DNA from 3 places in the Marinomonas vaga genome. Region 2 is predicted to be linked to each of the others. Evidence: riboswitches for the same ligand, from Rfam matches in the RefSeq annotation. Region 2 holds a riboswitch; each other region holds the start of a gene.

Region 1 (8,164 bases), 1.4 Mb from region 2:
CCGGTAAAACCACCGAAACTTCGCAGAAAGTGTGCTTTCACTACAGCTTTAGGACGTCGTTCCCACTTGCCCCACATTTGTGGCAGTAGCACCAAAACACAAAACAGGCTTTGCCAAAACACCAACACAGGCACAGCAATCTGGGTTTGAACTTGTTTTGCCGCAACGGCAGTAATAGACATGATGAAGGCATAAGCCAAGGTGGCGTAGATGCCTTTCTTTACGAGATAGACGTCACTCAAGAGTGCTTCCTTGTGAGATAGGTAACCGATACTAGTCACCTATCATCGCTTTATTTCTCTCGAGTTGAAACCTGCAAATATCGGTTAAAAGGTGAATTCACTGGCATCTCATGCAATATTTTTGCATCAGCTTGTGCCACAACTTTGCCTGCCTCGACCAAGATAACCTGCCCTCCCAATAACGCCACATCTCCAGGGCTGTGGGTCACCATAATGGTTGTCCAATCATACTGGTCCGTTAGGTCCTTAATCAGATGCAGCATGTCCGAACGCAACTTAGGATCCAAAGCACTAAAGGGTTCATCTAATAGTAAAATCGGCTTCTCACGTACTAAGACTCGAGCTATCGCCACCCGCTGGGCCTGACCTCCCGACAGCTGATCAGGGAAGCTATCACTGTATTCCTGCAAAGCCACTTGTTCCAATGCCCAAGTTACTTTTGCGGCTTGTTCTGAAGACAGCTTTCGAGAAGGAGACAAACCAATGGCAATATTGTCCTTCACGGTTAACTGGGGAAATAAATTATCACTCTGAAATAACGTTGTGATAGGGCGTTCATGGGGTAAGCAAGACAATAAATCTTGATCATCAAAACACAGAGTTCCTTGCCCTTCGATGTAGCCACCTAGCAGAGACAACAGGGTACTTTTGCCCCCGCCACTTGCTCCCAAAATGGCCGTCACACCTGCTTCCAGCTGACCTTGATAATGGGCATCAAACCCTTGCCAACGATACTTTAGATCAAACGACAGCACGGCGACCTCCCACCAAACGGTTAATCACATAGAACAACATCAAACACAACAAAATCAGCACCACAGCCACACAAGCGCCCTGCTCGACTCGATAAGATCCGATGAGCTGAAACAAATACATGGGTAAGGTCTCCAAGCCCTTGGAGCCAAACAACGCCACCACCCCCAAGTCTCCAAGACTCAGTAGCACGGCATAAGCCAGGCCCTGCGCAGCAGCTGAACGAATCTGCCCCCACTCTAAACGCAAGCGAGCCCAGCCTGTTATATTCATCTGGGCATACAAGTGCCGAAAGCGTTTTTCCTGTTGATAAATGGTCGGCATCAAGGCCCGCAACACAAAGGGCAAAGCCATCACAGCATTGACCCAAACCACAATCCAATAGGCATGCTTGATACTGACTCCGAGATTACGAAACAGCAAAAACAATCCCGTTGCCAAGACTAAGCTCGGCACCATCAGCACTAAGTTACCCGATTGCTCCAACCGCTGGGCCCATGCATCCGTTTCCTGACGCCAACGCAAGGCTCGCGCTAATGCCGCAATACTAAGCCCAATCCCTAGTGCTAAAAGCCCCGATGGCAACGCGATTCGCACCGAATGCCACAGGGACCACCAAAGATCTTCCATGCCTAAGGTCTGCCAAAACAACGCACTAAAAATCGGCACCAAGATGGCGGCAAAGGGCGGCAGCACCCAAAGTAACACCACCGCCAAAGCACTGAAATCGGCCAAATTAGCCCACCAGCTTGAAGGTAACCGCAGGCGCTCCCCCTGATACAAGCTCACATCCTGACGCACCGATGGGGCAAAACGATACACCGCCAAAGCCACTAAAGAACAAATCAACACCTGCAACAAAGACAAGTAACTCGCCTTATTGAGATCAAACTCAAACCTCAGCGCCTGATAAATCGCCACCTCTAAAGTACTGGATCGAGGACCGCCCCCAAGACTCAAGACCACCGCAAAGCCAGAGAAACACAGCATAAAAATCAGTAAGAAAACACCGGGCAGGTTCTTTCTCAAATAGTGCCATTCAATCAACTGGAACACGTGCCAACGGGATAAACCAAGTTGACTGGCGAGCCGCCATTGAGCATCAGGAATCAAGCTGTAAGCTTGCAAAATCACTCGCACTGCCAATGGCATATTGAAAAACACGTGTGCCAGCAAGATGCCTCCCAGTCCATACAAGGGAAAAGACACACCAAACACACTGGTGAACCAGCCACTACGACCGTACACCACCACAATCCCCAAGATCGCCACTATGGTTGGCACCACCATAGAAATCGCAAACAAAGACAACAAGGTTTGTCGCCCTAAAAAGCGCCTATGAAACAAGCAAGACGCCATAGGGATCGCCAGTAGAATACTCAAAAGAGCACTCAGACTGGCCTGCAAAAGTGAGAAGCGGACAACCCGCCAAGTATAGGGATCCGCAAAATACTGCCCCCAAGAACTGGGCGAGGCATAGCCGAGGAGTGCTGCAAATGCCGCACCCGCAATGACTAAATAAAGAGAGAAGCCCAGCCAAGCTGGGCGTAAATAAGATGAGAAAATCAAGATTAACGGGTAGTAGCTTCTAACCACTCATTCACCCAAGCCTGACGGTTTTTAGCCACTTCTTTGGCATCCAAGGTCAACACTTTTGTAGGCTGTGGTTGAGCTAAAAAGGCCTCAGGCAGCGGTGCCACGTCACTCACAACTGGGTACATCCAGTTGCCAGTAGCGACTTCATTTTGGAATCCTGGAGCCAAGATGAACTGCATGAACTGCTCCGCCAAGGCTTTATTTGGGGCATTCTTCAACATAGCAGCCACTTCGATCTGTGGGTAAAAGCCTTCTGAGGCTAGTGCCGCTTGGTACTTGTCTTCCCCTTCCGCCACAATATGGTACGCCGGAGACGTGGTATAACTCAGTACAACATCCGCCTCGCCTTTTAAGAACAAGCTGTACCCATCGTACCAGCCTTTGGTCACAGTCACCGTATGACTAGCAAGTTGCTCCCATGCATCCGCTGCCTGATCACCGTAAACGGACTTCATCCACAGCAACAAACCCAGCCCCGGCGTCGAAGTACGAGGGTCCTGGTAAATCACTTTTAGGTTTGGGTTTTCCACAACTTCTTGCAGAGACGTTGGCGGTGTCGCCAGGGTTTCACTGTTATAGATAAAAGCAAAATAACCTTGGTCAAACGGTACGAAAAGCTTGTCGTCCCAACCGCCTGGGGTGGTCACAGCAGAGGTATCAACCCCATGCTCTGCTAACAAACCAGACTTTTTAGCCGCTTCCATGACATTCAAATCCAAACCTAACAACACATCTGCTTCGGATGCTTCCCCTTCCAGTTGCACACGGGACAAGATACCAACAGAGGAATCCAACGCCACAAAGTTCAGTTCGCAATCACATTGGGCTTCAAAGTTCGCTTTGATTTTTGGCCCTGGCCCCCAATCGGAAGAGAAGGAATCATAGGTGTACACGTTCAGAGTTTGCGCTGTAGTGATAGACGACACCAATAAGGCCGCCCCAGCGAAAGCAAAAGATTTAAAAGACATAGTCGCTCCGTAAATGAGCGGCGTATAACTGGAATGGCGAAGCCGAATGGGACTTGCAATCTCAATTCCTACGCCAGCATGATCTGGTTCAGGTTCAATGGGTTAACCAACCAAGGTTTCTCAGCAGCCCAACTAGGCCACACCCCATGAGATATAAAAAATGTGTTGTAACGCGCGGGCTATTCTAGCAAAACCCTAGGAGATGTCTAAAGATTGTAATACTCGTTGAAGCGCTCCTTGATTAGCCTGAGCATTCGCCAAAGCTCGCTGCCCCATCTCTGTACGCTTTTGGGAGTCCTGCAGAACCAGAAGCTCATCTTCCAGCTCTGATACAGACTGAACACGAGCCGCCCCTTGATCAGCCACCAAAGATTCCGTGATGTCCGCAAAGTTAAACGTGTGAGGCCCCACCAACACTGGCTTTGCCAGCACCGCAGGCTCAATAGGGTTATGACCACCCCGCTCAATCATACTACCCGCCACAAAGGCCACATCCGACACAGCGAAGTAACGCATCATCTCGCCCATGCTATCGCCCAACAAAATATCCGCTCCTGACCAGCTAGCAAGATCCTCATGAGAGCGTTTGGCAGTCACCAAACCAGACTGCTGACAAAGGGAAAACACGGCATCGAAACGTTCTGGATGTCGAGGAACCAAAATAAGCTTAGCCTTAGGAACCTGTTTTTTAAGGGCTTTATGCGCTGCCAGAAATTGCTCGTCTTCACCGGGATGAGTGCTGGCCGCAATCCATACAAACTCATCTTCCGGTGCTAACGCAGAACGCCAAACAGCCCCTTGGGGATCGTCTGGCGCAATGACGTCAAATTTGATGTTACCCACTACGGAAACCTGTCGGGCACCCAGTTGCTTAAAGCGCTCCGCATCCGCTGCGGCATGAACTAAAAAACGATCAGGAAGAGCCATCAGCTTATGGGAAAAGAAACCAAACTTACCGTAGCGCTCAGCAGAGCGTTCACTTAAGCGGGCATTGATGATTTGAATAAACAAGCCTTTTGCTTTGGCAACTGTGAGCAGATTTGGCCAAAGTTCCGTTTCAATGATGGCCAACTGCGGACAAGTAAGATGCTTCAATGCACGGCGCACACACATGCCATGATCTAACGGCAAGTAACGGTGCTGGACCTTTCCAGCAAACCACTTTTGCACCTGCTCTTCCCCAGTGGGAGTGACGGTAGTTATTAATAAAGACTTGTCAGGGTTAGCCGCTAGCCACTGGGTTACCAGAGGTTTTGCCGCCAGCACTTCCCCTACGGAAGCACAATGCAACCAAAGGTCCGCTGTCACACTCCCCCAATGACCTAGGGCTTCAGTCACCCGATAATTGTCATAGCGTTTGTGATAGCGCCAGATTCGCCGTGCAATCAGTGGTGACGCCAGCGCTAATAACAATCGGTACAACCACATGCTCGCTACTCTTCGCTAAACTGCTTTTGGTGCAGGCCAGCATAGGCGCCATTTAGCTCTAATAATTCTGCATGAGAGCCTGACTCAATGATGGTGCCATGATCCACCACGGCAATGATGTCTGCGTTTTCAATGGTCGATAAGCGGTGGGCAATGGCAATGGTGGTGCGGTTTTTCATCAAGGTATCCAACGCCTGCTGAATAGCACGCTCGGACTCTGTATCCAAGGCCGAGGTCGCTTCATCAAGGATCAAGATTGGCGCATTTTTAAGAATGGCTCGGGCAATGGCGATACGCTGGCGCTGACCACCAGACAAGAGCACACCGTTTTCACCTACGACCGTATTTAAGCCCTGATCCAATTCTTGGATGAATTCCCAAGCATTGGCCGCCTTGGCCGCTTCAATAACCTCTTGCTCTGACGCATCACGCAAGTAACCGTAGGCAATATTGTCTCGAATAGAGCCGTTAAATAACACGACGTTTTGATTCACCAGGGCAATCTGACTACGTAATTCACGTAACGGATACTGGCGGATATCATGATCGTCGATCAGCAACTCCCCATCGGTCACATCGTACAGACGGGGTATCAAGTTCGCCATAGTGGATTTACCACCGCCAGAGCGCCCAACCAAGGCCAGAGTTTTGCCCGCCGGTACAGTCAGATTAATGCCATTTAACGCAAGACGGTCAGTATTAGGGTATTGGAACGACAGGTCACGCCACTCAATATTGCCCTGAGCTTTAGGTAGCGCCTTAGTCCCTTGATCCACTTCTTCCGTCATATCGATGAATTCAAAGATACTTTGAGCCGCTGCAATCCCTTTTTGCAGTATGCTGTTTACATCGGTTAATTGACGAGCAGGCTTGCTCAACATACCCGCAGCACCAATAAAGGCAACGAAGTCACCCGCTGACATTTGCGCGCTCAAGTTAGGATCCAGTGCCAACCAAATCAAAACAGCCAAGGCAATGGCAACGAGGAATTGCACCACAGGAATGTTCAGAGCCTTTGTCAGCTCCATCTTCATTTGCGAGCGACGATTATCATCCGCCGCTTTACTGAAGCGTTGTCTTTCGTACTCAAAGCCACCAAAAATCTTCACCACTTCTTGGCCCTTGATGGACTCTGACGCCACATCAGACACACCGCCCATGGCATTCTGAATGTTTTTGCTTAATTTTCGGAAGCGCTTAGAGGCATAGGACACCACAAAACCAATCACAGGAATGATCAATAAAAACAGCAAAGAGAGCTTCCAATTGGTGTACAGCATGTAACCCAATAAACCAATTACGGTGAAGCCTTCACGCAATAGGGTTTTCACGGCTGACGTCACCGCGCCAATTACCTGCTCAGTGTCGTAAGTAAGCTTAGAGAGTAGGCGCCCAGAAGGCATGTCGTTGTAGTAACTAGAAGGCAAGGCCACCAATTTATCGAACATGGTTGTACGTAGATCATAAACCACCTTATTAGCGATTTTCGCCATAAAGTAGCTTCCTAAAAATGTACCTGTGCCACGGAACAGAAATACGCCCAAGATCGCTGCAGGAATCAGGATACGGTTTTCCGAGATAGTGCCGGAAGAGACCACGTCAACAATGTGCTTTAGCAAAGCAGCCAAAGCGGGCTCCATGGCGGAGTACATCAAATACCCCAGAATACTGAGTAAAAACATCCACCAAGAGGAACGAATATAACCTAACAGGCGAAAATAGATTTTCACGCCAGAGGCGGCATTTTTAGCGTCTGATTGAGACATTAAGCGTTCGCCTTTTCAATGATCGAGGTGGTCGAATAACCGTCCACAAAAGACAGCACTTTCACTTCGCCACCATGGGCCATGACATGCTCTGCCCCAACGATGGATTCCACCGTGTAATCACCGCCTTTTACCAAGATATCTGGGGTTAAGGCTTCAATGATTTCCAGTGGTGTATCTTCATCAAACCAAGTGACCCAGTCGATGGCACCAATGCCTTCCAACACCGCCATACGGTGGGTTAAGTCATTTACAGGTCGCTTTTCGCCTTTCAAGCGTTTTACGGAAGCATCTGTATTCACGGCAACAATCAAACGATCTCCTAAGGCTTTAGCTTGTTTGATGTAAGCCACATGCCCTGGGTGCAAGATATCAAAGCAACCATTGGTGAAGACGATTTTCTCACCGTTTAATTGCGCTAAGTTAATCTGTTCCTTCAATTCTTCTGGGGACAACACACCGAAGTTACTTGAATGGGAGCGAGCAAACATGATGGCTTCTAGGGTCTCGGCACTGATGGATGCCGTACCGAGTTTACCCACCACGTAACCTGCGGCCTGGTTAGCATAATCCACCGCATCAGAAAAACGTTTGCTAGTGGTGTACACAGCGGTTAACACGGCGACCACCGTATCCCCAGCGCCAGTCACGTCAAATACTTCTTTTGCTGCAGTAGCAAGGGAGAAAGAATTTTTACCGTCTTCCAGTAGGATTAAGCCATCTTCACCGCGAGTCACCAGCAAGGCTTTCCAACCAAAACGTTCACGTAACTCACGCCCCTTGCGCTCGATTTCTTTACTGTCTGCACAAGGACCGACAATGGCTTCAAATTCAACAAGGTTAGGCTTGACTAAAGTAGCCCCTTGATAGATAGAAAAATCATTACCTTTAGGGTCCACAAAACTCGGCACACCCGCATCGTTGGATTTAGCGATCAATGTTTGAACGTCCGCAAGACAGCCTTTAGCGTAATCGGAAAACACGACAGCACTGGCACCTTGCAGTAACTCTACTACCTTAGCTTCCACCGCTTGGTTTTGACTTAAAGAGTCTTCACGCTCTTCAAAGTCCAAACGAATCAGCTGTTGATGACGACTGATCACACGTAGCTTGGTAATCGTCGGTAAATTCTCTGCCGTGACAAAATGGCAATCGACGCCTTCTTTTTCCAGCGCGGCCTGTAGCGCCGTGGCATTTTCATCATTGCCAACAACCCCCACTAGGGAAACCTTAACCCCGAGCTTCGCCAGCCCCAAGGCAACGTTGGCCGCACCGCCGGGCCGATCTTCTACATTTGAGACTTTCACCACCTGCACCGGTGCCTCAGGAGAGATACGGGAGGTGCCACCATGCCAGTAACGATCTAACATAACGTCACCAACAACTAGGATATGCTTATTCTTGAAATTCA
Region 2 (8,164 bases):
ACCTTTGGCAAACGCTCGCCACTGATTCCGCCGATCGCGACCGTAGGGTAAGCCCCTTTAATCAACGCCACATACTGACCTAAACGAATCACTCCTTGAGGTTGCGAGGGCATATCCTTGGTAACGGTTGGAAAAATGTGACCAAGAGCGATGTAGCTTGGCTTCAGGTTAAATGCGCGCATGATTTCAAAATAACCATGGGTACTGATACCCAACCTAAGACCAGCCGCCTGTATGGCCGTTAAATCAGCCACTTCAATGTCTTCTTGACCAAGATGTACGCCAAAAGCCCCCATCTCTATGGCCAGCTCCCAATAGTCATTAATAAAGACTTGGGCACCATATTGTTGACCTAAGGCAATGGCTTGCTGGATTTTACTTTTCAGCTCAGGATCATTTGGGTCTTTGATGCGTAACTGGGCCGTTGTCACCCCTTGCTCTAAAACCAAGGCTAACCATTCCACTGTATCCACCACAGGGTACAAAGTGAAAAGGTCTTTACGAATCGGACTAAATTCCGCCTCTTCGCCCATGACATGATCCCCTGAAAAATGCGTAGTGGGAAACCAAGTACGATCTTCAGGCCAACCTGCCCCTGCAGCCCTTGCTTGTTGTGTCATCCAAGCAAGACCTAAGGTCATGGCATCTAGTGGGTCAAATCCCAATTCAATAAAACACGCTAAGGCGACCGCCAAATCGTTTTGGTTCACCTTGGTAAGCTTGTCTGCATGGAACAAAGCGACTGACTGTACATTTTCACCTTTTGGACATTCACCTTTAGGTATATGCACAGCCACCCTATTGTCTTGGCAACAAACTTGATAAATAGACTCCGAAGGCTGAGATTCGCGAACAAATTGCCACACATTATCCCCTGTGTTGAGGGTCAGCCCTGCTTGACACATCTGAATGATCGTATCTTCTGTGGTGGCGTGAAACACACGACACCCAAGGTGCCGTGTGTTGTCTAAGACAGAAGATTTAAACTCAACATCGGCAAAACCAATGGTTTTCATCTCTGTGGTGTTCATTTACTTTTCTGTCTCAAGAGGGTCTGCGGTCAATTTGTCAGTGGTGAGATACACATCACTGCCCAGCTCTTTGAATTGCTCAGACATTTGCAGCATGCCTTCTTCGGCAGTGACCTCTACTGCTTCGATTTTTTCAAGGCCAGCAGCGTAGTCCCGTACCTCTTGAGTAATCTTCATAGAACAGAATTTTGGTCCACACATGGAACAAAAGTGCGCCACTTTACCAGAGGCCTGAGGCAGGGTTTCATCGTGATAAGCACGGGCCGTTTCTGGATCTAAAGCAAGGTTAAACTGGTCTTCCCAGCGGAATTCAAAACGGGCTTTAGACAGCGCATTGTCTCGTACTTGGGCACCTGGATGGCCTTTTGCTAAATCGGCTGCGTGGGCAGCGATCTTGTAGGTAATGAGCCCCTGTTTTACGTCCTCTTTATTGGGCAAACCCAAGTGTTCCTTAGGGGTCACATAGCACAACATGGCACAGCCATACCAACCGATTTGCGCCGCACCAATCCCAGAGGTGAAATGGTCATAACCTGGCGCAATGTCTTGAGTCAGAGGCCCCAAGGTGTAAAACGGCGCTTCGTGACAGTGCTCAAGCTGCAAGTCCATATTTTCTTTGATCAATTGCATGGGCACGTGGCCAGGGCCTTCGATCATGACCTGAACGTCATAGTCCCAAGCAATCTTGGTCAGCTCACCTAGTGTTCGCAGCTCGGACAATTGAGCCTCGTCATTGGCGTCCATAATGGAACCCGGACGTAAACCATCCCCTAATGAAAGGGACACATCATAGGCGGCACAAATCTCACAGATTTCTTTAAAGCGTGTGTATAAGAAGTTTTCTTGATGATGGGCCAGGCACCATTTCGCCATGATGGAACCACCGCGGGACACAATACCCGTTAGGCGTTTAGCGGTCATGGGCACGTAACGTAATAAGACGCCACAGTGGATAGTAAAGTAATCTACCCCTTGCTCCGCTTGTTCAATCAAGGTGTCTCTGAACACTTCCCAAGTAAGGTCTTCGGCCACACCATCTACCTTTTCTAGGGCTTGATAGATGGGGACCGTACCAATCGGCACTGGAGAGTTACGCAAGATCCATTCACGGGTTTCGTGGATGTTTTTACCCGTTGATAAATCCATCACCGTGTCCGCACCCCAACGGGTCGACCACACCAATTTCTCGACTTCTTCTTCAATGGAAGACGTCACCGCGGAGTTACCAATGTTGGCATTCACCTTGACCAAGAAATTACGACCAATAATCATCGGCTCAGTTTCTGGGTGGTTAATGTTCGCAGGAATAATGGCTCGCCCTTCCGCCACTTCTTTACGGACAAACTCAGGGGTGATTTCTGTTTGGATATTGGCACCAAAGCTATGGCCAGGATGCTGCTTCAACAACAGCTCGCTTTTGATCGCCTGAAGGTTTTGGTTTTCACGGATGGCGATGTATTCCATCTCAGGGGTGATAATTCCTTTACGGGCGTAGTGAATTTGCGTCACACATTGTCCTTGTTGGGCTTTACGTACTGTGGGCAGCTGCTTAAAGCGCAGTGTATCCAGAGCATCATTTGCTAAGCGTTGTTGCGCAAACTGTGAGCTTACCCCTTCTAACACTTCGGTGTCATTGCGTAAATCGATCCATTGCTGACGCAAGGCTTTGATCCCTTTATGGACATCAATGGTTTCTGCCGGATCCGCATATGGGCCAGCTGTATCGTAAACATAGATGGGTTCGTTCGGCTCAAAGGTTAAGTTGTCAGGATCAGAGCCAATCGGGGTATCAGTTAGGTTGATCTGACGCATTGGTACCTGAATTGAAGGGTTTGAGCCTTCAACATAAATGCGTTCGGAAGATGGGAACGGTTTAGCCTGTAGTGACTCAATAAAGGCCTTGGCGTCTAAACGCGCTTGTTCTCGTGTTTGTTTATTAGGTTTTGCAGTCGACATAAGCAGATTCCCGTCATTATTGTAATGGAAAAAATGCTTGTCAGGAGGACACGTACTTCCACGTACGTGTGGCTGTTAGCGAAGAAAAAACCAATGGTTTTCCAAATACAGCGCAATTTCAGCAGAAAAGAAAAGAGGCTTTCTTGTTCCCTTCGCAGGTATTAGCCTGATCAGGTTCTGCGGATCCCGCATTAAAATGCGATCTCAGCCAGTTAAGGCACTCCGACAAGTTGGGCATCAGTATACGCGTTTAAAGGGTGCTGTAAACTCCCTTAACGCAGTTTAGTTGGTAAGCTTGTTAGGATTCATTTAAAGCTAGCGCCTGTTTATAAAGCGCATTTTTCTTCTCGCCAGTGATCTCTGCAGCCAGAGCAGCCGCCTGCTTTACAGGCAACTCTTTAAGCAAGACTTTAAGAACTTTCAGGGCTTCTGAATTGTCTTCTTCCTGTTCAGGAAGAGACACCATTATGACAAATTCACCACGGGTTTGGTTGCTATCTTCCGTTAAAATACGATGAATATCCGCCACTGACCCACTCAAAAAAGTTTCAAATGTCTTAGTGATTTCTCGTGCTAAAGCCACTTGAATGCGGTCCCCCCAAACGGCCTCAAGATCCACTAAACAATCAAGAATTCGATGGGTAGACTCATAAAAAACGACCGTCCCTTGACTCGGTGTCCAACTGGACATTTCGTCCCGACGGGACTTACTTTTAGCCGGTAAAAAGCCCACAAAGCTAAAACGATCTGTTGGTAATCCCGAGGCACATAAGGCAGTTATCAAAGCTGAAGGTCCAGGGACTGGTACCACTTTATGCCCTTGCTGTCGCAAAAAATTCACCACATGGTAGCCGGGATCAGAAATCAGAGGCGTCCCCGCATCGGACACTAAGGCAAGATTTTTACCTTCGTCCAGCAACGAACCAATGTAGTTCGCCTTATCCCTTTCATTATGATCGTGGAGCGCAAATAGCTTGGTATCAATGCCAAAATGATTGAGCAAACGCTTTGAGTGACGGGTATCTTCCGCTGCAATGAAGTCCACTTCTGTGAGTACTTTTTTAGCTCGATCGGTAAAGTCTTCTAGGTTACCAATAGGGGTAGCGACAATGTAGAAGGTTCCTCTCACATCGTTATCAGTCTGTGTTACCATGTTTCCTCTTTTGGGCTTAAGTATCGCGAGCATATGAGTTTGTTAAGATCCCGTATCATACCACTTTCAATCGTCACGTTGTCGTTAATCGGTTGTGGCGCTATCGAAACCAACATGCCAGTGGAAAACACCGCCTCAAACGCGGCACTAGAGCAGAGCAACGCTCCCACTGACAACCCAGCAAGCTATGCTCTCTGGCAGGCTGAACAACAAGCCACACCAGAGCTGGCTGCCCCTTATTACCTTCACGCAGCTGAGCTTTTAGTCATTGACCAACAATCCGTGAAAGCGCAACAGATCCTTGAAGATCACGTTAATGAAGTACGCTTTCCAGGGCAGTTCTCAGGCTTATTGCTCTATGGACGTGTCATGGCGTCACTAAACACTCCAATTCCCGCTTTAACAGCGCTGGGCGAAGCAAGCCGTTTACCCGTTGCAGACCAGCCGAAAAATCAAATAGCACTGTTAGAAACCCGTGCACTAGTGATGGCATCTTTAGATAACTGGCCAAATGTGGTCCGAGACCGAGTGCGCTTAAGCACCATGGTGCCGCCAGAAAAGCAGGAAGAAAATCAAACAGAACTTTGGAGCGCCATTCAAAACCTGACGGATAACGAAATTGGCTACTTAGAATCCAGCGACCTGCCCTTGTTGTCTGGATGGCTACAGATCTCCCGAATATTGCGCAACCAAAATCTAACGGTAGATCAGCAACTTCAAGCCTTCTCTTTATGGCGTGGTCGTAACAGCTCCCACCCAGCAAGTGCTAACCCGCCCTTGGATTTCAAAATCATGGCCTCCCTTGACGAGCAGCTTCCTACCTCATTTGCCGTGCTATTGCCCATGAGTAAAGAGCTAGAAACTGCCTCTCAGGCCATATTGAACGGCATGTTACAACAGTACTATGCGACAACTGGCGAACGACCAAAAGTACACGTCATTGACACGGATAAATTTGAAAATTTTGAAGATGCCTATCAAACGGCACTGGACTCTGATGCGGAAATCATCATTGGTCCCTTACGTAAGCAAAATGTGGCGCGTCTTCCAGGGTTAATTACAGACACTCCAACCATTGCTTTAAACCAGCTGGATATCACTCGGGTAACGGACAACCTTTACCATTTTTCTCTTAATGTGGATGACGACATTAAAGAATTAATGTCCTTCTCAAAATTAGAGGGAGCTAAATATGCTGCAATTTTGTCAACTCAGGATACTTGGGCCCTGCGTCAGAGTGACCAATTTCAACGCCTTGCTGAGGAACAAAATGTCCCTGTACTAGAGACCATCTCTTATGAAGACACACCTTTAGGACGTCAACGCGCCATTAAATCCCTATTACAAATAGATGAAAGTGAAGCACGCATCAGAGCCATCACCCAATGGACTGGCCAGTCTATAGAAACCACCTCCCGTGCACGCCAAGATTTGGACTACATCTATTATGCGGGGAAACTAGATAATGCCAAGCAGATACGACCTTTGGTGGATTTCTACTTTGCAGATCAGATTCCAATGCTGGCCTCTCAGACCTTACATGATGGTCAACCAAGCCGTAACACCAAAAACGAAGACATTGAACGCATTGTCTTTACTGAAATCCCTGTTCTGAGTAACGGATCAGAAACTTCGAATACCCCTTATGTATTACAGCGCTTGACTGCGTTGGGTAATGACAGCTACCTGATTGCGAGCCGCCTGCCATTATTCATTAATGTCAATTTGGCTAAAGTCTCGGCCAAAACCGGCATCATTACATTGAATGAAGAAGGAATCTTCAATCGACGTCCTAACATAGTGACGTACAAGAGAGGGAACTTGGTAGATGCTAAAGAGGAATACCTTAAAGAATCGGAAACACGCTGATGGCCAACAGGCTGAGGCCTTAGCCGAAGCCTTTTTGATCAAGCAGGGTTACCAACCTTTAGAGAGAAACTTCCACTCTCGAGTAGGAGAAGTGGATTTGATCATGCGTCAACACAACACCTATGTGTTCGTTGAAGTGCGTTATCGGGCCAACGCCTCACGAGGCAAAGCCGCTGAAAGCATTACCCAACATAAGTACCAGCGCTGCTTAAAAACGGCGCAATATTGGTTAATGAAACATCATTTATCTGGCAGTCAGTTCCAAATAGATGTCATCGCCATTGATGGCAGCCTGGATGAACAACATATAACCTGGATGCCGGCCGTATAATTGAGTAACAAGCATGGATTATCAAGAAGCGATCTACACCCAATTTGCCCAAAGCTTTGAGTCCCAGCAATATGCGCTGGAGAACCTTCCTCCTTTTATTGAGCATGCTGCCAAAGTACTGTTTAACAGCATCGCCAGTGGCGGCAAAGTCATCGCTGTAGGCAATGGCACAGGGGCTTACATTTCACAGTATTTCAGCACACTATTGATTGATCGCATGGATCGTGAACGCCCAGGTCTACCTGCCGTATCTCTGAGCAGCAACGGTAACACCCTATTGGCTATCACCCACAACGACAGTTACCACGATGTTTTTTCGAAGCAAATTACTGCCATTGGTAACCCAGGTGATGTGCTTTTTATTGTGGCCAATAAAGGCAATACATCCCCAATCATTCAGGCCATCCAAGCCGCCCATGAACGCAAGATGAGTATCGTAGCCTTAACGACTCCAGACGCCAAAAACGTCTCCTCTTTAACATCAAGGGATGACACAGAAATTAAGATTAATTTAACAGGAACGGCACGGGTACAAGAGTGCCAAACAACTGTCGTTCACACCCTAGTGGATTTGCTCGAACGCCAGCTATTTGGCTACGAAGATTAAAGACTTATTTTACCACTTTTAAGGTAAAGCCTTTTTTAGGTGGCTCTGGTGGCGTTGGCTCTGGGTCTGGATCCCCTGAGACTTCAAAGTCTTCTGGTGGAAATGACAAACCATCGCCACTTTCTTTGGCATACAGAGCCATAGCGGCACCGATGGGTACAAATACTTGCATGGGTTTGCCACTGAAACGCGCCTCAAAGGACACCCCCTCTTTATCCATGTGTAACTGGCGCACCGCACTCATACTGATGTTCAGCACTATTTGACCGTCCTGAACGAATTCACGGGGAACGATCGCCCCTGGATAATCTGCATTAACCAATAAATAAGGCGTTTGGTCATTATCTGCCACCCACTCGTAAATGGCATTTAACAAATAAGAACGTTTAGGGATCATACTTCGCAACTCCTAAAAACAAAAAAAGGGGCGCATAAGCCCCTTTTATTTAATCACGTCCAATTAGTCTAGACGCATTTCTTGTTCGGCTTCAGACAAACTCTCTTTGAACGACTCACGTTCAAATACCAAATCCATGTACTTATACAAGCCTTTTGCTTGAGATTTTTCAATCTCAACACCTAAAGCGGGTAGTCGCCATAAGATAGGAGCTAAACAGCAATCAACGATAGTGAACTCTTCACTCATGAAGTATGGTTTTTCTTCGAAGATTGGAGACACACTGATTAAGCTTTCACGAAGCTCTTTCTGGGCATTCTCAACCGCTTCTTTGTCTTTGCTGGACAAAATTAAGTCAACCAACTTAGCCCAATCACGCTGAATACGGTACATGTACAAACGGCTGTCAGCACGTGCCACTGGGTACACAGGCAATAGAGGTGGGTGAGGAAAACGCTCATCCAAGTACTCCATCATCACATTTGGCTCATACAAAACTAACTCGCGATCTACTAACGCAGGCAGCTCATTGTAAGGGTTTATATCCGCCAATTCCTCTGGCTTGTTGAAAGGATCAACATCAATAATGTCTACGGTTACCGCTTTTTCAGCCAGTACAATACGTACGCGATGGCTGTAATGATCTTCTCCATCAGAGAAGAACGTCATGGAAGAGCGCTTGGCAATAACACCCATGTATAACCCCTATATTAAAAACAACGAACCCCCCGAAGAGGGATTTAACTTTACAAACTAATTTGAAATGCTCCTTGCCAATAGGCGAGGACATTTTGGCAGAATTGATGCTCTTGTTAAGGAG
Region 3 (8,164 bases), 1.5 Mb from region 2:
TCCCTCAGCGTCAGCACTTCATAGCCTGTTTCCGTCACTAAGATGGTGTGTTCCCATTGTGCGGAGAGTTTGCGATCCGCTGTGACTACCGTCCAGCCGTCTTTTTTGGTTTTGGTCTTGGCACGGCCTTGGTTGATCATGGGTTCGATGGTGAAGGTCATGCCTGGCTTGAGCTTCAAGCCTTTACCCGGTTTACCAACGTGCAGCACTTGTGGGCCTTCGTGCATCTCTCGACCGATGCCATGGCCGCAGTACTCCTGTACCACGCTGTAACCGTTAGCGCGGGCGTGGGCTTCGATGGCGTGACCAATGTCCCCCAGGGTGGCACCGGGCTTCACTTGTTTGATCCCTTGCCACATGGCGTTGTAGGTTTCCTTCACCAGGCGGCGTGCCTCTGGGCCAGCGCTAGGCATGACGTACATCTTGCTGGAGTCGGCGATGAAACCGTTTTTCTCGAGGGTGATATCGAGGTTGATGATGTCTCTTGGGCGCAAGGCGTAGTGTTCTTTTGGCATACCATGACACACCACTTCGTTCACTGAAGCATTTAACACGTACGGGTAGTCGTATTGGCCGAGGCTAGCTGGACGTGCCTGTAATTCTTGACGAATGTAGCGTTCTACCTCGTCGTTGATGGCCATGGTGGTGACGTCTTCTTTGACGATGCTGTCGAGGTGTTTGAAGACTTTGGCAAGCAGGCGACCTGCCTCTCGCATCAGTTCGATCTCTGGTGCGGTTTTGATGTGAATCTGATCGCTCATGCTAAGGCCTGCTTGGGCACTTCAGTCATTGCTTGCTCTTCTAGATCGGCTTTGTCCAGCTCCATTTGTATGATTTCAGAGAAGCTCATGGTTGGATTGCGCTCTGCTAAGCGGCCGATCTTGATCCAGAACTCGGCCTGCGCGTTGATCGAGCGAGACATGACTTGCGAAGCGCGGCGTACATCATCATGTACGTCGTCAGAGATTTTAATGATTCCCATGATATGATCCATATATAAAACGTATATAGACCATATTCTATGGTTTTTATCTTCAATTGGAAAGTCGAGTCAGATTATAAAAATGATGAACTGGGCCGTGACCTTGGCCAACTCGCAGTTCATCCGCGTGCGCGATGGCGTTTGCGATGTAGTTTTTGGCACGTTTTACGGCAACAGGTAAGGTCGCGCCTTGGGCCAAGTAGGAGGCAATGGCAGATGACAAGGTACAGCCTGTGCCGTGGGTGTTGTGTGTCTTAATGCGAGGTGTCGAAAACGGCATCACCTGATCGTTTTGTAGCAACCAATCGGTACTGTCGGGAGACTCGCTTAAGTGTCCGCCTTTAAGTAAGACCGCGCTCACGGGCAAGTTGCTAAGCAACGGGATCAAGGCTTCAGCCTGTGCTTCTGTTTGTGGTGCGGTTTGATTCACCAGCACTGCGGCTTCAGGCAAATTGGGGGTGATCAGCGAGGCGCATGGCAGTAGCTCGTCGAGCATGGTTTGTACCGCAGCAGATTCAAGTAAAGCATCGCCGCTGGATGCGATCATCACAGGGTCGAGTACGACGTGAGGGGGGTGATATTGCTTCAGTTTGCGAGCAATTAGTCGAATGATGTCGGCATTTGCCAGCATACCGATTTTCACGGCGCGGACGTTTAAATCTGAGAAAACCGCATCGAGTTGTGCTTCGATGTGCGTCAGGGGGATTGGGTGTACATCGGTCACACCTAGGGTGTTTTGTGCTGTGGTGGCGGTGATGACAGTGCAGGCGTAACCGCCTGTGGCAGAGATGGCTTTGATGTCAGCTTGGATACCGGCACCGCCGCCACTATCGGACCCAGCTATGCTTAATGTGATCGGTGTTTGGCTCATGGATCTCCCTCTTATTCCTCTCAAAGGGAGGAAAAAAGGGGAGATCTCCAACGTGCTAATACAAGCCGAGCGCTAGAGCAATTGCGTTCCCCATAGTTCCCTCCGTCAGTACTAACTGAATCAGGTTCAACGGGTCTCGCGCTGGCGATCTCAGCATTTCTGCTCCCCGACTATGTGTGTTGTAGATCATATCAAACGAATGAGGAGTTGGCCTAATCTCTCGTTGCTCAGATTGATAGAAGCAAAAAAGCGGATCAATAAAAAAGGCGAATAACCTTTGTTATTCGCCTTTACCGTCATGACAGGTTTAAAGGGGATCTTAAAACTCTGTGCTCACAGACAGTTTGATTTCTCGTGGGTCACCTTGGCTAAGGTAGCCTCCAGCGGCAGAAGCCCAGTAAGCTTCGTTGGTCACATTAGTGATGTTTAGACGCCAAGTTAAAGGCAGATCAGACCATTGAGTTTCGTAACGGGCGCTAAGATCTAAACGTGTCCAAGGGTCTAGTTTAAGCGTGTTGCCTGCGTCTAGGTATTGAGGCCCCGTGTGGATGATTTTACCGCCTAGGGTAATGGCGCGCTCGATCGGTAGATCGTACTCACCCCCAAGCACGACGCTGTACTTGGCAACACCTACGGCTTGATTGCCGTCATTAGTGCCATTTTGTGTGCTGGTCAGCTCCGCATCCGTCCAAGCAAAGGAAGAATTCAAGCGGATATCGTTGGCAGGTGAGCCAAATACGCTCACTTCTAGACCACGGTTAACCTGCTCTCCGTAGACACCGTAGGTGCCGTTTTCCGTGTAAGCGGAAGGCTTTTTGATCTCGTATACGGCGAAGCTGGTAGCTAGGTCGTCAGACTCATATTTGACCCCCACTTCGTTTTGCTTGGCTTTGTACGGTTCAAACACTTCGCCGCTGTTGCTGGCACTACTAGGGGCCGTATCCCCTTTTTGTAGGGATTCAACATGGTTGGCGTAAAGGGACACAGATGGAGTGACCTTGTACACCACGCCGTACACAGGGGAGATGGCGTTTTCGTCGTAGTCTGATTCTTTTACGCCTTCATAGCTGTAGTTTTTAACCTGAAGCTGTTGGTAACGAGCACCTACTGTCACAAGTAGGGTGTCATCTAGGAAGCCTAGGGTGTCAGACAAGGCAAGGCCCTGTGCGGTCGTGCGGCTGCGGATATTCGGGTCATCCATGCTGCCGCCTGAATATAAAGTGGCAGGATAGTCAACGTCTGCTGGATCGTATAGGTTGGTGGCAGAGTTGCCAGACATGGTGTAAGCCGTATACACCTTGGTGTCGAAGCTAGAAAACCCAAGGTTAATGTCATGGCTCACATTGCCCGTTTGTACATCACCTTTTAGGCCAAACGCAGAGGACACAGTATCCGACTCGTAAGGGACGGATAGGCGGTAGAGCGTGGCATTACCCTCATTGTCCGTGGGGGTTGGAGAGGAATAATCACCGTATTCTTTGTTGTGGTTCACACCCAGGGCACCGTGGGCTAGCCAGTTTTCGGACAACTGATAGTCTGCAGTCGCCATAGCAAAGGTGTTTTCTAGCTCAGAGCTAGCCCAAGATGGCGCATAGTTTGTATCTGCTGAAGGTGCGTCTGGGATCTCGGTTAGAGAGCCTTGATAGACCACTGAGCGGCCGCCTTCGATATTAAGTTTTTGATAACCGGCTTCAAGGGCAGTGTGTACCTTGCCTTCCCGGTAATCTACGCCCACGTTGATGGACGTTTCTTCACGGTTTTCGTCATCAATGGCAGTGTCGCCCGCACGGTGAAGTACACTAGCGTGGGCACCATACTGGTCGTGATCGCCAAAACGTCGAGCCACATCACCTGACACGCCAGTGCGGCCTTGTGCTGTGGTGTCTAGGGTTAAGCGGGTGTAGTCATAGGTTGGGATTTTAGGCTCGATGTTGATGGCGCCACCGATACCTGAGTTCCCTGGAGTAACGCCATTGGCAAAGGCGTTTGCGCCTTTCAGAAGTTGTACGCTTCCCACTGGGTTGGTGGAGACCAATTGACGTGGCAGGATGCCGTATAAACCACCATAAGAGATTTCATCGCTGTAAAGGTTGAAGCCTCGCACCATGAAGATTTCAGAGTAGTTACCATAGCCGAAGCCGGATTGAACACTGGCGTCGTTGCTCAACACATCGCCGATGGATTCAAGTTGTTGGTCTTCGATGACCTGAGCAGTGTAAGACACAATGCTGAACGGCGTGTCTTTCGCTTGTTGGTTGCCTAGAACACCCAAGCGCGCGCCTGTTTCCACTTGGCCAGCAGCAAAGCGTGGTGCAGTTTGAATCAAAGAAGGTGCGGTGACGGAAACCGCGCCTAGCTCATGGTTTGCCGCTGCTTCGATGTAGTAGCTGTTGTCATTGCCGGCCACAAGGTACAGACCTGAGTCTTCCAATAACAGGTTGATCACTTCAAGGGGGGCGTATTCGCCGCTTACTGCTGGGTTTTGTTTCCCAAAGGTCAGCAATGGGTCAAAGGCCAATGGAATCTGCGCTTGTGCCGCTACTGTCGTTAGGGCGACGCCTAGATCCCCAGCAGGAATATCAAAATACTGTTCTGCTTGGGCGGTAGGGTTGGCTGTTTGCGCCAACAACGCCGGAGAGCTGACCGCCACAAGGGCAATAGAAGAGCCGAAAAGCGCCGCTCTAACGGCAGCACGTAAAGAGTTTACTTTAAGCATTGGAACGAATTACCTCAGATAAATGGGAATCATTTACTAGATAGGCCACTTAAGATTTAAAAAGGTATCAATACAAATGAGATTTATTTCTATTTTTTTGATCAGCTAAGAAATATTGACCCAAAAGCCCGCTAGGTTTTGCTCCACGTTTAAATGGTAGGAACGCTCCAGCATGGCAAACAGTTGGCGACTGTCTGTGACAGGGAAAGATCCGGATATAAGCAGCTTACGTTTATTCGGCGCAACACGAATTAACCCGTATTGATAGCGCATAAGCTCCTCTGCGAAGTCCTCCATGGGCATGGCGTTGACTGCCAGCATGCCTGAAAGCCACGCCTTTTGGGCTTGGATATTGCCAATCCTTGCTTGGCCTAGTTGCGCCTCTTTAGAGTAGGTGGCCACTTCCCCTGCTTGGAGAGAGAACCTATGGGTGTTGTTCGCAGTGATGACGGTGGCACTACCCGTGAGCAGGGATACCTTAGTGATTCCAGGGTACTGGCGTACACAGAGCGTCCCGTTGTCGCTGGCGATTTGGCATTCTTTGCTGGCGAGGGTTAATGGCGCTAAGGTAGGTTTGTTGGCGACGGCGAGATAGATTTCTCCGTCCAGCAAATCCACATGACGAGTGGTGTCGCTAAAATGAGTATTGATAGCAGACTCGGTATTTAACGTGACTTGGCTGGTATCAGGAAGCTCAATAGTTTCTCGCTCACCTTTGTTGGTGCGATATTGGGCTAACAAATTAAAGTGTTGGGTACCTTGATAAGAAGCAAATCCCATGGGAGCCAGTAGCGCCAGGTAAAAGCTATTGCGCAAGGCTTTACGTTTTCTGAGGTCTGCTGGTCGGTTCAATACCGGTAGGGCAATCTCTGATGGCAAGCCGTTCATTTGCCCGAGCAGGCGCTCGGCACGTTTCCAAGTTCTAGCGTTATTGGGCTGGGCGTACCAAGTTTCCCACTGGGCTTGATCTGCTTTGGAGAGGGTTCCTTCTTCCGCCATTTTGACGAGCCATTCCGAGGCTTCTTCTAAGCTTTTTAAATGGCTCGCATCACTCAAAAAGGTCATCCTCCATAAGTAACAAGCACTGCATAAAGGCTTGTTTCATATAACGTTTTACTGTTATCTCGGATACCTGCATGTGTTCCGCGATGACTTTGTAGGTAAGTCCTTCCAGTTGTGACATTAAAAATGCCTGCTTAACCTGAGCGGGTAAACGGTCCAAGCTTGCGTCAAGTTCTGTCAGAGTCTCGATTAAAATCTGCCGTTGTAACTCATCGAGCTGGAACACCTCAGGGGATAGCGCAAGGTGCTCTAGATAAGACTGCTCAATGCTCTTTCTACGGTAAAAGTGGCTGATCAGTCCTTTTGCGATCGTTGCCAAATAGGCACGTGGGCTATCGATGGATTGGATTTCACGGCGCTCATAAAGACGTAAAAACGTATCTTGAGTGAGGTCGCTCGCATCGAAATGGCACTCCAGCCGACGATGGATCCACTTATAAAGCCAAGTTTGGTGCTCAGAATAGAAAGAGTTGAAGTGGCTTTGTGCAACATTACTCGCAGGTAGCGACATAAACTCCTCAACAAAAAGACTAATGATAATTATTATCATTAGATCATTAAATGATCATAAGATCAATCATTCACCAGTGTAAAGAGTGACTTGTCTGATGGCATGGTTAAAGGTGCTAACACCCTGAAGGGATGTTAGCAGTAGGGTGCGATAGAGTTATTTGGGAGCTTTTGTGGTGCGTAAATAGGGGAGTTTGACGTTGATCTGACCAAATCGCTCTTTTGCTTGGTCATCGTTAAGGCTTAAATCTATGATCACGTCCTCGCCGACTGTCCAGTTGGCGGGGGTGGCGATGGGCGCTTGATAAGTAGCCTGAAGCGCATCCAACGCTCTTAAAATTTCTGCGAAATTACGACCGACTGCCATGGGGTAAGCGATGGATAACTGGATCTTTTTATCTGGGCTAATGATAAACACCACTCGTACGCTGGCTGAGTCCGCGGCGGTTCTGCCATCTGGCAGGTAAGCATCCTCTGGTAACATATTGAGTGCTTTAGAAATCTCCAGTGACTCGTCAGCAATGATAGGGAAATTAGGCTTCGCGCCAGAAAATGTTTCGATGTCAGCTTTCCAAGCCGCATGCTCTTCAACACTGTCCACAGAAAGTCCGATAACCTTGGCGTTACGCTTTTTCCAAGCATTATCCAACAAGGATACTGCGCCAAATTCTGTGGTGCATACAGGGGTGAAGTCCTTTGGGTGGCTGAATAAAATGGCCCAGCTATCACCGATCCAATCATGTAGATCGAAACGGCCCTGATCTGTATTCACTGTTAAATTGGGCAGTATTTCGTTGATGCGTAATGACATGAGTGTCCTCTTCAATGTCTAAACTACTTAAGGTACTAATGTAGCTTAATGTGGTCGACAATTCATTTATTAGGTTTACCTAATGTTTTGGTTGGCCTGATTTGGAGCGACTGTGGTTAAGGGTCAAATCACGAAGCTTTTTGATGGCCACGTCCCTTGATCGCCCTCGTTTAAAGACTAGCGAAAATGGCGCTTGGAAGCCGAAAACGCTGGGATTAATAGGCTTAAGCAGGTTTTGCTTCATGTATTGCTCCGCATAATGTTCCGGCAAATAGCCAACGTAACGGCCTGACAAGATCAGCGCCAGTTGCGCTTCCATGGTATCAACGGTGGCGGTGCTGTAGCCGAAACCCCGTTTGCGCAAATCGGAACTTTTCCAATAACTGCGACTGACAACGCCGTAGTTTTTGATTTCTTCAATGGCGGGCATCTGACTGTTAAACAGGGGGTGCTGATCGCTGCAATAGAGCCAATGTTGTTCCTTGTAAAGAGGCATGTCCACAAGGTTGTTCACCTTGGAAGGGAAGGTGCCAATGGCCGCATCAAAGCGCTCATCCAGTACCCCTTGTGCTAATTCATGGGGGCTGCGAATCAAGAGATTTAACTGCATGGCGGGGAAGGTATCGTGAAACGCGCCAATGATTTCTGGGATGTTTAGGGTTTTATCCATCACTGTGGCGTCTAGTATGGCAAGATTGAAAGTGCCTATTTCATTGCCGTCCAAAGCCAGAGAAGCTTTCTCTAAAACGTCGAATTCTTCTAAAAAGGTCTCCACATATTGCAGATACTTTTGGCCTTTTTCCGTCAGCATAAAGCCTGATCGCCCTCGTCGACATAATACAAACCCCACATGCTCTTCTAGTTCACTCATGTAGTTGCTGATGGCTGAGGTTGTCAGGTTTAAGTCCTGTTGCGCACCGGAATAGCCCTGGTGACGTACTACGGACACAAACACTTCTAGCAGACGGATGTTGACTCTTTTGTTCTTCATAAGGGTATGACTCTAACGGTTTTAATACTTCAGTAATTCATGAAGTAACTATTTCTAATCTTCTATTTAATTCGAATATTTATTTTAACAATATTGATTTAAGCCAGATTAAAAAACCAGTCACGAATAAAAGAATTAAGGTTAACGTTCTATGGACAAAATCTTCCATCAACCGCAGAGTGGCAACGACGTACCGCGTTTCGCCGGCCGTGCCACCATGA

The links. A riboswitch is a leader RNA that binds a small molecule or an ion and turns the genes downstream of it on or off. The one in region 2 is predicted to bind thiamine pyrophosphate.
Region 1: linked by a shared signal. The riboswitch ahead of thiB (thiamine ABC transporter substrate binding subunit) and the one ahead of thiC (phosphomethylpyrimidine synthase ThiC) in region 2 are both predicted to bind thiamine pyrophosphate.
Region 3: linked by a shared signal. The riboswitch ahead of thiD (bifunctional hydroxymethylpyrimidine kinase/phosphomethylpyrimidine kinase) and the one ahead of thiC (phosphomethylpyrimidine synthase ThiC) in region 2 are both predicted to bind thiamine pyrophosphate.

The regions. Positions count from the first base shown of each region.
Region 1 covers NZ_AP043903.1:1,952,614-1,960,777, reverse strand. Annotated here, with positions in the region: gene ACZ5DR_RS09125 (DMT family transporter) at 1-242, opposite strand, end outside; gene ACZ5DR_RS09120 (thiamine ABC transporter ATP-binding protein) at 293-997, opposite strand; gene thiP (thiamine/thiamine pyrophosphate ABC transporter permease) at 984-2,591, opposite strand; gene thiB (thiamine ABC transporter substrate binding subunit) at 2,567-3,559, opposite strand; TPP riboswitch at 3,607-3,716, opposite strand; gene ACZ5DR_RS09105 (3-deoxy-D-manno-octulosonic acid transferase) at 3,755-4,987, opposite strand; gene msbA (lipid A export permease/ATP-binding protein MsbA) at 4,993-6,753, opposite strand; gene hldE (bifunctional D-glycero-beta-D-manno-heptose-7-phosphate kinase/D-glycero-beta-D-manno-heptose 1-phosphate adenylyltransferase HldE) at 6,753-8,164, opposite strand, start outside.
Region 2 covers NZ_AP043903.1:3,341,532-3,349,695, forward strand. Annotated here, with positions in the region: gene thiE (thiamine phosphate synthase) at 1-1,031, opposite strand, end outside; gene thiC (phosphomethylpyrimidine synthase ThiC) at 1,032-2,987, opposite strand; TPP riboswitch at 3,118-3,222, opposite strand; gene rsmI (16S rRNA (cytidine(1402)-2'-O)-methyltransferase) at 3,286-4,140, opposite strand; gene ACZ5DR_RS15780 (penicillin-binding protein activator) at 4,174-6,009, shown strand; gene ACZ5DR_RS15785 (YraN family protein) at 5,969-6,340, shown strand; gene ACZ5DR_RS15790 (SIS domain-containing protein) at 6,354-6,947, shown strand; gene ACZ5DR_RS15795 (ClpXP protease specificity-enhancing factor) at 6,952-7,344, opposite strand; gene ACZ5DR_RS15800 (glutathione S-transferase N-terminal domain-containing protein) at 7,408-8,040, opposite strand.
Region 3 covers NZ_AP043903.1:1,026,140-1,034,303, reverse strand. Annotated here, with positions in the region: gene map (type I methionyl aminopeptidase) at 1-761, opposite strand, end outside; gene ACZ5DR_RS04855 (ParD-like family protein) at 758-982, opposite strand; gene thiD (bifunctional hydroxymethylpyrimidine kinase/phosphomethylpyrimidine kinase) at 1,035-1,853, opposite strand; TPP riboswitch at 1,934-2,032, opposite strand; gene ACZ5DR_RS04845 (TonB-dependent siderophore receptor) at 2,173-4,569, opposite strand; gene ACZ5DR_RS04840 (FecR family protein) at 4,675-5,625, opposite strand; gene ACZ5DR_RS04835 (sigma-70 family RNA polymerase sigma factor) at 5,618-6,142, opposite strand; gene ACZ5DR_RS04830 (peroxiredoxin) at 6,299-6,952, opposite strand; gene ACZ5DR_RS04825 (LysR family transcriptional regulator) at 7,032-7,943, opposite strand; partial or broken gene speB (agmatinase) at 8,095-8,164, shown strand, end outside.